Regions from separate parts of the Pseudarthrobacter sp. HLT1-7 genome, predicted to be linked through region 3. Evidence: riboswitches for the same ligand, from Rfam matches in the RefSeq annotation. Region 3 holds a riboswitch; each other region holds the start of a gene.
The links. Region 3 has a riboswitch for cyclic di-AMP ahead of AC50X6_RS12015 (NlpC/P60 family protein). Riboswitches for the same ligand answer to the same signal wherever they lie in the genome.

Region 1 (3,263 bases), on a different contig from region 3:
GCCCCAGTGAGATGCCGATGTTCGCGGGCACCGGCACTGGCGTCGCGTCCTTGATCAGATCCAGGTGGGCGTGGAAATGCTCCACGTTGCCCTCGGCCGCCAGGAGGGCGAGTCCGGACCGGGCGATTCGCTCGCGGGCCCCCGCGTTATCCAAGCCGAAGCCCGCGGCGGCTTCCGGTGCGCGAGTGCCGGCGGGCGTCGCACTGGCCGGCGGTGCCGGCGGCGGTACGCAGGCGGCCACCCCAAAAAGGAGCGTCGGGAGTGCGATGGCGAGGGCCAGCATGCGGTGCATCATCACGGATGCTGCTTTCGTTCAAAGGACCCGATGCCCCCAGTCTAGGCTGGGCGGGCTGGAAGCGGCCGCACGGAGCCGGGCGGTGCGTCCACCCCGGCAGCCGTCGTCGCGCATTCCATAATCAGCCAGGCCGGCGGCCGCATCACAGTGGTCGAGGCTGCCGCCCGCACCCCGGCCGACAGGCGGCCTCACGAGAGGGACTTGGCGAAGATCGCGGACGTCACGGCGAACGAGATTCCGATCGCAGCAAACAGCGCGCCGAAGATCCGGATGGCTATCGGCGTTGCGAAAAACGACGCGGAATAGTCCACCCCCATGGGTTTGTAGTCCTTCATCATCGCGGCCTAGGCGCGAGCCGATCCGCGGAAATCGAAGGCCAGCACCAGCCCCAGCGTGACCGCGGTGAGGCCCAGCACGCCCACCCCCCACTGCATGACCGGGTTTGCGGTGCCCTGACCGGTTAAAGACATGACCGCCACAGAGACGAAGACCACAGCGAAGGCGATCAGGTAGGCCACCAGGAACCCCTTCACCGGTTGCGGCAGCGACATCATCAGACGCCAGGCTTTCATTGGTACCCCCAAGCCGAGAATTGGTTATGGGGTCAAACCCTAGCCGACGGAAGCTGCAGTCAACAGGGATCCCGCTGCGCCACGAACGCCGGTGCTATGCGGGAGCCCGGCGCTCCACCACGGCGTAGGCCTTACCATCCAGAAACTCCCAATCGGTGACCACCATAAAGCCGGCAGCGTCAACGCGGTCATTCAGGACGAAGACGTCAAAGCCGCCGTCGCGGGGCTCTGCGTCCCAGGTGGACGCGTGGACTTCCCCGTTTTCCAGGATCAGCAGCTCGGTATTGACATTGAGGTCCTTCTGCGGCTGATAGCTCAACTGGCAGATGGCGACACAGTGCCTGGCGAAGTCGGGGCTGCTCATTTTGGCCTCCGCTGATGGGACCGCTGATGGCACCATTCTATGCCGGGGGCCGCGTCCTGCGGGGCGAAGAGCTGCCCGAAACTACTCCCGCCGTTACCTCGATGTGACATTCCGTGATCATGCCGTTACCGTTATTGGGTGCCTGTTGCTTAGAAACGGGCGCTCCCCAGCCGATTGCCTAACTCTGCCGCGGCCACGGGGACACCTCGCAGCAACGTCCGGCAGAGACGGGGAACCCATTTTTTGACCTGGCTTTACGCAGGTCTTGGGGTGAAGCCGCACAGTCCGATGTCAGGGCCAGAGTGCGGCCGGGTGCCTCCCATCCGAATCCGACAGCTCACCTCGCAGGCATTGGGAGAGGCTACGCACATGACTTCCAGTAATACTCTTTTGCCAAAAAGCGCTGACCTTCGCAGCCAACGCCGTTCCGCATTCCTGTCCTCCAAGGGAGGTACATTCGGCCGCCAGGCTGCAGTGATTGCAGCGGCTTCCGGCCTGGTGCTCAGCAGTGCCATGGCCGCCAATGCCGCCGAGGCCCCCGTCCAGCGCGACTCCGCGCCGGCGTCGTCCGTCGACGTCGAGGGCCAGGTGGGCGCACCCGTACTCGCGGATTCCACAGTGCAGATCACCTTCGAACGCCCGGCAGTGGCGACCGCCCCTGCCCCGGTGATCGAACAGCCCGAGCCGGTAGCTGTACCGGTGGCCAAGGCACCCGTGGCGGCCCCGGTGGCCAAGGCACCCGTGGCGGCCCCGGTGGCCAAGGCACCCGTCGCTGCCCCGGCAGCCAAGGCCGCGGTGAAGGTCCAGGCAGCGCCGGCCGCTCCCGCCGCTGCCCCGGCGGCCGGCGGCGTCAATGCCACCATGGTCTCCGCCGCTTACGGCCAACTGGGCATGACACAGGATTGCACCGCCTTGGTCGAGAAGGCCCTTGGCGCAGCCGGAATCCCTGTTGGCGACCTCGGTCCGATGCAGTTCATGAACTACGGCAAAGTGGTGGGGGATCCCCAGCCGGGCGACATGGTGGTTCAGCCGGGTCATATCGGAATCTACGTCGGCAACGGCCAGGTTCTCAGCAGCGGGATGAACGGCGCGAACCAGACTGTGGTTCACCCGCTGTCCTGGCTCACCGCCACCGGCCCCGTGACGTTCGTGCGTGCCGGCGTTTAGTAAAACCTCCGGCAATTAAGTAACACCAACCGCAGTACTGGCGGGAAAAACGTAGAAGGCCGGTTGACCGGTTGCCTTGGGGCAGCTGATCAACCGGCCTTTCACACGCCCGGGCCAGCCGGTCAGCCTTGGTACCGAAGCAGCACGACGCCGTTGCCGAACATGCGCGTCTCCAGCAGGCGGAGCTTCGTCACCGCATCCGTCTCCTGGAAGAGCGGTTTGCCCCGTCCGATCAGGACCGGGTGGACGTAGATCCGGAATTCATCGATCAGGCCGAGCCGCCGGAAGGACGCCGCAAGATCGGCGCCGCCGAGCGCGAGGTCCCCGCCGGGTTCTTCCTTTAGCTTCGCGACCTCCTCGACGACGACGTCCCGCACCACTGCGGTATTCCAGCCGGCCGTCGCCAGGGTCCTGGAGTAGACGATCTTGGGCATGTCCCGCCAGATCCGGGAGAACTCGACCATGGGCGGCGTGCTCAACGGGTCCGCGTCCGCCGTCGGCCAGAATTCCGCCATCAATTCATAGGTGACGCGGCCGTCGAGGAACGCTCCCATGGTCCGGAGCTCATCATTGAAGTGCCGGTGCAGTTCGTCGTCGACCATGTGCCAGCTGAGGTCCCGGCCCGGACCCTCGATGTACCCGTCCAGGGACATCTGCGTCATGAGGATGACTTTGCGCATCGCGGGGCTCCTTCAGTGGGCTGAGGGCTACCGCACCAGCGTACGCTCCGCCCGGCGGAGCGGCAGGACTGCACGTGAACAGGCCAGGCGTCCGACGCCGGGCGGCTGGATCTTGCCGGATAGTGGTGTCTGGGCCACGATGGAGGAACTGGGCCACGCTAAAGGAACTGGGCTGAAGGAACAGC
Region 2 (3,263 bases), on a different contig from region 3:
CTCCCGCTCGACGCCGGCGAGGTGGCACTCGCGGTGCGGGTTCCGGCGTCGGCGGCGCATCCCGGCCCGGAAGTGGGAAACGTGGGCTTCGCGCTGAACCAGATGCTGGACAACGTCTCCAACGCCCTTGAATCGCGGCAGCAAAGCGAAATGAAGGTGCGCCAGTTTGTGTCCGATGCCTCGCATGAGCTGCGCACCCCGCTGACCGCCATCCGCGGCTACACCGAGCTGATGCGGATGACCGAACACTTCACGCCGGACGGGGAGAAGTCCCTGGCCCGGGTGCAGAGCCAGTCCCAGCGGATGACCGCGCTGGTGGAGGACCTGCTGCTGCTGGCGCGCCTGGACGAGGGCCGGCCGCTCAAGTCCAGCGACGTCGACCTTACCCAGCTGGCGATCGAGACGGTCAGCGACGGGAAGGTCATGGCCCCGGACCACCTCTGGCAGCTGGAGCTCCCGGAAGAGCCGGTGGTGGTCCGCGGCGACGCGACCGCGTTGCACCAGGTGCTGGCCAATCTGCTGTCCAACGCGCGCAAGCACACCGGGCCAGGTACAGCGGTGGTCACCGGAGTGGCGCGGTCCGCCGACGGGAGCGCCGTGGTGACGGTGACGGACAACGGCAGCGGGATCGCCCCAGAGTTTGTCGGCAGGATCTTCTCGCGCTTCACCCGGGCCGACGCCGCCCGCAAGAACCAGGCAGTCACGACGGCGGCAGATGCCGGCACCGGGGCATCCGGCAGCCCGGGAGTGCCGGCCGCTCCGGGAGTGCCGGGGGTGCAGGCGGCTGAACCCACGGCCGAGGGGACCAGCGGGCTAGGCCTCTCCATTGTGCAGTCGATTGTGGAGGCTCACGGCGGGACCGTCGAGGTCATCTCCCGGCCGGGCCGCACGGAGTTCACCGTCCGGCTTCCCGCGAGCCCGCCGGGCGCGCCGCTTCGACGGTTCCCTGCCGGCTAGACGCTGCTTAGCGTCGAACCCGCCGGGAACCATCGAAACGGGGCGCAGGCCAGGCCGCGGAAGCACAAGGCGACGCACCGCCGTCGACCTGCTTGTTACCGAAATGTGACTTTTGTTTCCGGCTCCTGTACCGTTTTTAGGGTGCGGCCGCCACAGGGCCGCGCATCCGGACGGACGCCAAACTCTGCCGCTTCCCGGATTCCGATCGACCAGGCAGAGGCGGGGAACCCAGAGTTCCCGGGCATTCTGCATCTTTGCACCCTTGGGGTGAAGCCGACACGTGAGGTTCCGTGCGGCCGGATATCGCATCCGAACCCGACAGCTAACTCCGCAGGCGTTGAGAGGCGATCATGACTGAATTCAAAGTACCAACGCGCCACAAGAGCGCCCAGCAGGCAACCCGCTCGACGGCTTCGCGCCACCGCGCGGCGGACACCAATCCAGCGTCAACCCGGTCCCGGTTCACCGCGGGCCTCGGATCCACCGGCCGTCGCGCCGCCCTCGTTGCCACCACCTGCGCGGTGCTCGTCGGGATCGGGGCTGCCGGGCAGGCCGCCGAGACTGCCAACCGCAACGCCAGCGCCGGCAGTTCCAGCGGGGCTTCGGCCACCACCGCCGACCCGCTGACGCACTTGGACTTCGAACGTGTCCGCGTCGATTCGCAGTCGGCCCTTCCCGGCACCGCCGGCGTCGGGCCCCGGGCCGAAGAGGTGAATCCCGCCGAAGCTCCCGCCGCCGCGGCTCCCCCGCCACCCGCCGCCGCGACTCCCGCACCGGATCTGGCACCCGAGCCTGTACCGGCACCTGAGCCGGCCAAGCCCGTTGCCGTCGACGACCCTGCCGGCGCGCAGGCCTACGCCGCCGCGCAGCTGGGAACGCATGGCTGGGCTGCCAACGAGATGAAGTGCCTGCAGAAGCTGTGGACCAAGGAATCCGACTGGAAAACCACCGCCACCAACCCCAGCAGCGGGGCATACGGCGTGGTCCAGTCCCTGCCGGCCGAGAAGATGGCCAGCGCGGGCCCGGACTACCGGACGAACTACCGGACCCAGATCAACTGGGGCCTGAACTACGTCAAGGAGCGCTATGGCTCCCCCTGCGGCGCCCTGAACTTCCACTACGCCAACAACTGGTACTAGACCGCCGGCACGGCCAGTCTGAAGCACGGCCAGGCGAGGAGCCCCGAATGCACAGGATCCAGTCCATGCGGGTCAGGTGAGGCCGCGCCGGTGTTTTCCGGAACCCCAGCCGCCTCCGGCGTCAGAATCGACGACGGCGAGCTTAGCCGGCCACGCCGTAGAGGCGGTCGCCGGCATCGCCCAGACCCGGAACGATGTAAGACTTTTCGTTGAGCTTCTCATCTATGGAGGCGAGGACGATGGTCACATTGGCGTCGGCAAGCTCCTCTTCCAGCTTGGCCAGGCCCTCCGGGGCGGCCAGCAGGCAGATGCAGGTGACGTCGGAGGCGCCGCGCTTAAAGAGGAACTTGATGGCCTCCCGCAAGGTGCCGCCGGTTGCAAGCATCGGGTCCAGCACGAAGATCTGCCGGTCCGTGAGGTTCTCGGGGAGTCGCTCGGCGTAGGTGATGATGTCAAGGGTTTCTTCATCCCGGGCCATGCCCAGGAAACCAACCTCGGCGGTCGGGACCAGCTTGGTCATACCCTCGAGCATGCCGAGCCCGGCGCGCAGGATAGGGACCACCAGCGGGGTGGGCTTGGTGAAGGCGGTGCCGATCGTGGTGCTGACCGGAGTCTCGATGGTCACCGGCTCGGTGCGGACGTCGCGGGTCGCCTCGTAGGCGAGGAGCGTAACGAGTTCCTCGGTGAGCTGGCGGAAGACCGGGGAAGGGGTGTTCTTGTCCCGCAGAACGGTGAGCTTATGGGCGACCAGCGGGTGGTCCACAACGAGAATGCGCATGGGTCAAAACTATCACCCGGCGGCAGTTGACCCGCCCGTCGAACCGCGGGTCAGCCGCCCGTCGAACCGCGGGTCAGCCGCCCGTGGGGCCGCGGGCGCCGAGCCCGTCCGCAGTGGTGTCTTCGTTCCCGGCCGCGCTCCCGGCAGCACCCGTATCGGGGCCGGGGCCCGCGCCATTAGCGCCGCCTGGGCCCGCGCCGTCGGGGCGTCCGTCCATCAGGTGCGCCGGGTGGTCGAAGGTCGGCGCCGGGCCCGCATGCCCACGGTGCCGCAGCACATGGAACAGCCGGTGGGCCAGGATCACGATGCCCAGCCAGGCAAGGCCGAGGAGCCACGCGGCGATCACATCCGTCATCCAGTGATGCCCCAGGAAAACCCTACTCAGGCCC
Region 3 (3,263 bases):
GCCCGTCAGTTCAGCCTCTGCCGAGGCCTCCGCCGCGGCACAGCCGGATGTCACTGCCCCTGCCGCCGCCAAGATCGACTTTAACCGCAGTGCCGTCACCACGCAGGGCGATCCGGACGGGAAGCTCAAGCAGTTACTGAGCGCCCAGGCCGCAGGCGCCATCACGCGTGCTGCGTCGTCGGGAAGCCTTGGTGCACCGCTGGTGCGGATGGATTCCGTGTCGCCCTTCGGGCTGCGTGTCAGCCCCATTACCGGCGGTTCCGGCGAGTTCCACCGCGGTCAGGACTTCGCGGCCCAGTGCGGAACAGCAGTCAACGCCGCCGCAAGTGGCACCGTGACGTTTGCCGGATGGCACCCTTACGGTGGCGGCAACCGCGTGGTGATCGACCACGGCAACGGACTGGAGACCACCTACAACCACCTCAGCTCCTCGAGCGTCCGCGTCGGGCAGCAGGTCTCCCGCGGCGATTCCGTGGCGATGGCCGGGACCACCGGGGCCTCCACCGGCTGCCACCTCCACTTCGAGGTCATGGTTAACGGAGAAGTTGTCGACCCCACCGGCTGGCTCTAAGCCAAGCCGATGGGTCACTCTCGCATTCCTGTGACGCGCCGTGATCTGAATGTGACATTGAAACCCAATTGCTGTACCGTATGAGGTACGCCAACTTTTCCGAAGTTGGCGCTCTTGAGTGGATTGCCTAGCTCTGCCACCGCTCAAGGTCCGTTCGCATGACATCGTCTGGCAGGGGCGGGGGAACCAATTTTGGTCTTCGAAAGAAGACCTTGGGGTTAAGTCGCAAAGCTTCCCAGGAAGCAGCGCGGCCGGGTGACTCCCATCCGAATCCGACAGCTCACCTCGCAGGCATTGGGAGAGGCTTCTTTTCGTGTCTTCACGCCACAAAGCTGCGCTTCACAGCGCTGGTGCGGCTCTTATGAGCCCGCCGGAATCCAACTATCGTGCTGCCCTTGCCGGCGCCCGGAACGGATTCCGCACCGCCGGCTCAACCTCCGCTGAGTCCGGGCCGCAATCTACGCCCCTGCACTCAGTGGCCGTTTTTGGCGCGTCTTCGCAGTACACCCTTCGCTAAGTAACCCATTCGGGGCGATCCGGCGTACCCCCAAGATGCCGGAGCGTCCTCAGATTGCGCCTGAAAAGCGCATTCCAAGGATCACGAAAGAGAGAAATTAATGACTACTCGTGCAATCGCACGGCACCGCGGCGAGGTCACCAAGACCAACTCGCTGGCTGTCATTGCCAAGGCTGTCGGCGACAACGCCGGCGGTATGGGCCGCCAGGCTGCAGTTATCGCTGCCGCTTCCGGTTTGGTTCTGACCAGCGGTATCGCAGCCAACGCTGCTGAGGCCAACGTTCAGCGCGAATCCACCTCCGCTTCCACGCTCGAAGTCCAGTCGGCAGCTCCGGCAGCTATCTCGGCTGCTTCGTCGATCGCGATCTCCTACGAGAAGCCGGCTGTCACTACTACCCCCGCGCCTGTCATCGAGGCCCCGAAGCCCGTCGTCAAGGTCCAGGAAGCTGCGACCGCCACCAGGGCCGCCAGCACCAACACCGCCGCGGCCAAGACCGCCGGTACCACGGTCGGTGCCACCGCCGCTGTTGCGGCACCGGTTGCTGCCAAGCCGGCTGCGGCCGCCGTTGCCAGCGGCATGGGTTCCACCATCGCGTCCGCTGCCTACGCACAGCTTGGCGTTGCGCAGGACTGCACCAAGCTGGTCACGAACTCACTTGCTGCCGCCGGCATCAACTACCACGGCTGGCCGGCAGGGTACTTGTCCCTCGGCCGCACGGTGAGCGCCGCCGAGGCACAGCCGGGCGATCTCGCCTACTACCAGAACGGCGGCGCGGGTGTGGCGCACATCGCTGTCTACGTCGGCGGCGGCAAGGCTGTCCACGGCGGCTGGAATGGTGGAACCACCTCTCTGCAAAGCGTCAACGTCGGCTCGGGCCCGGTCTTCATCCGCGTCGGCGGCTAAGACAACTGCTCGCAGCGACACCGAAGGACCCCTGCCCTCCCGGCAGGGGTCCTTTGCGTGTACGCCCAGCATGAATTTCAGCCGACACGGGTATGTACCGGCTATGGAAATTCGGTGATCCGGCACTCGCGTGTTTACTCTTGTGGTGTCGATCCATAGCCCGACCATGCACAGGGCAGCCGGCCCTTGTGCCCCTGGCGGGTGCGGCCGTTAAGAGGTATGCGGATGCGCACTCTCGTTCTGAATGCTGGATATGAACCGCTGGCGGTAGTCACCTTCCGCCGGGCGCTGGTTCTTGTGCTGACTGGAAAGGCCAGTGTCGTGGCCGAAGGCGACGATCCCGTCGTCGGGCCAACCGACATCCTAGGCCGGCCGTCGGTGATTCTGCTGAATCGCTACATCAGGCCCCGGTACAACACCAGGACGGCGGTCAGCCGCCGCGGCGTGCTCCGCCGGGATTTTCAGCGCTGCGCCTATTGCGGCAAAGCAGCCCACACCATTGACCATGTCCACCCCAAGTCCAGGGGTGGGGCGGACTCGTGGGAAAACCTCGTCGCCGCCTGCCTGCGGTGCAACAACGCCAAGGGTAACCAGACACCCGCCGAGATGGGCTGGAAACTCAGCTTCGTCCCGGGGCCGCCGAAGGGCGCGATCTGGCAGATCAAGGAACTGGAAAAGCCGACGCCGGCCTGGGACCCGTTCCTGTTGCCGGAATCTGCTTCCTGACCGGGTCCGCCGCGCACGGCACACCCTGACCCGCGCATCCCGCGCTAGGCTTGACCGGTGGAATTTGATGCTGTAATTCTCTCCGGCGGGCGGTCCTCCCGCCTGGGCGGCGTGGCCAAGGCCGGCCTGGTGTATGACGGCGCTACCCTCCTGGAGCGTGCCCTACAGGCCGCGCGCGGCGCCGTAACGGTCGTCGTTGTCGGTCCGGACCCTGGAACGCTTCCCCGCGGCGTGCTGAACTGCCGCGAGGATCCGCCGTTCGCTGGTCCTGCTGCCGCCATTGCGGCCGGGCTCTCCGCGCTCCAACGCCACCGTGCGGGGGCCGAGGGCGTTGCCCCGCCGCTGACCCTCGTCCTGGCCTGCGACATGCCGCGGGTGGATGCCGCCCTGCGAGTGCTCCTCGAGGCCGCCGGAACCAGCAGCCGCTCCGGCCGGCCCTTGCCGGAGGCTGGGCCACATGGGGACGGCTATATGGCGGTTGCTGACGGGCGGAGACAACCCCTCGTCGGCCTATATGGCACAACTGCACTACAAAGAAGCGTCGA

Region 1: another riboswitch for cyclic di-AMP. It lies ahead of AC50X6_RS16235 (NlpC/P60 family protein); the one in region 3 lies ahead of AC50X6_RS12015 (NlpC/P60 family protein).
Region 2: another riboswitch for cyclic di-AMP. It lies ahead of AC50X6_RS01775 (aggregation-promoting factor C-terminal-like domain-containing protein); the one in region 3 lies ahead of AC50X6_RS12015 (NlpC/P60 family protein).

Annotation. Positions count from the first base shown of each region.
Region 1 is NZ_JBWZCH010000019.1:80,657-83,919, reverse strand. Features, by position in the region: gene AC50X6_RS16255 (hypothetical protein) at 1-298, opposite strand, end outside; gene AC50X6_RS16250 (hypothetical protein) at 484-630, opposite strand; gene AC50X6_RS16245 (hypothetical protein) at 640-867, opposite strand; gene AC50X6_RS16240 (hypothetical protein) at 962-1,231, opposite strand; cyclic di-AMP (ydaO/yuaA leader) riboswitch at 1,398-1,596, shown strand; gene AC50X6_RS16235 (NlpC/P60 family protein) at 1,601-2,398, shown strand; gene AC50X6_RS16230 (dihydrofolate reductase family protein) at 2,521-3,078, opposite strand.
Region 2 is NZ_JBWZCH010000001.1:371,103-374,365, reverse strand. Features, by position in the region: gene AC50X6_RS01780 (HAMP domain-containing sensor histidine kinase) at 1-957, shown strand, start outside; cyclic di-AMP (ydaO/yuaA leader) riboswitch at 1,140-1,309, shown strand; gene AC50X6_RS01775 (aggregation-promoting factor C-terminal-like domain-containing protein) at 1,308-2,096, shown strand; gene upp (uracil phosphoribosyltransferase) at 2,239-2,874, opposite strand; gene AC50X6_RS01765 (phosphatase PAP2 family protein) at 2,948-3,263, opposite strand, start outside.
Region 3 is NZ_JBWZCH010000011.1:74,793-78,055, reverse strand. Features, by position in the region: gene AC50X6_RS12020 (M23 family metallopeptidase) at 1-571, shown strand, start outside; cyclic di-AMP (ydaO/yuaA leader) riboswitch at 721-879, shown strand; gene AC50X6_RS12015 (NlpC/P60 family protein) at 1,189-1,992, shown strand; gene AC50X6_RS12010 (HNH endonuclease) at 2,218-2,718, shown strand; gene mobA (molybdenum cofactor guanylyltransferase) at 2,776-3,263, shown strand, end outside.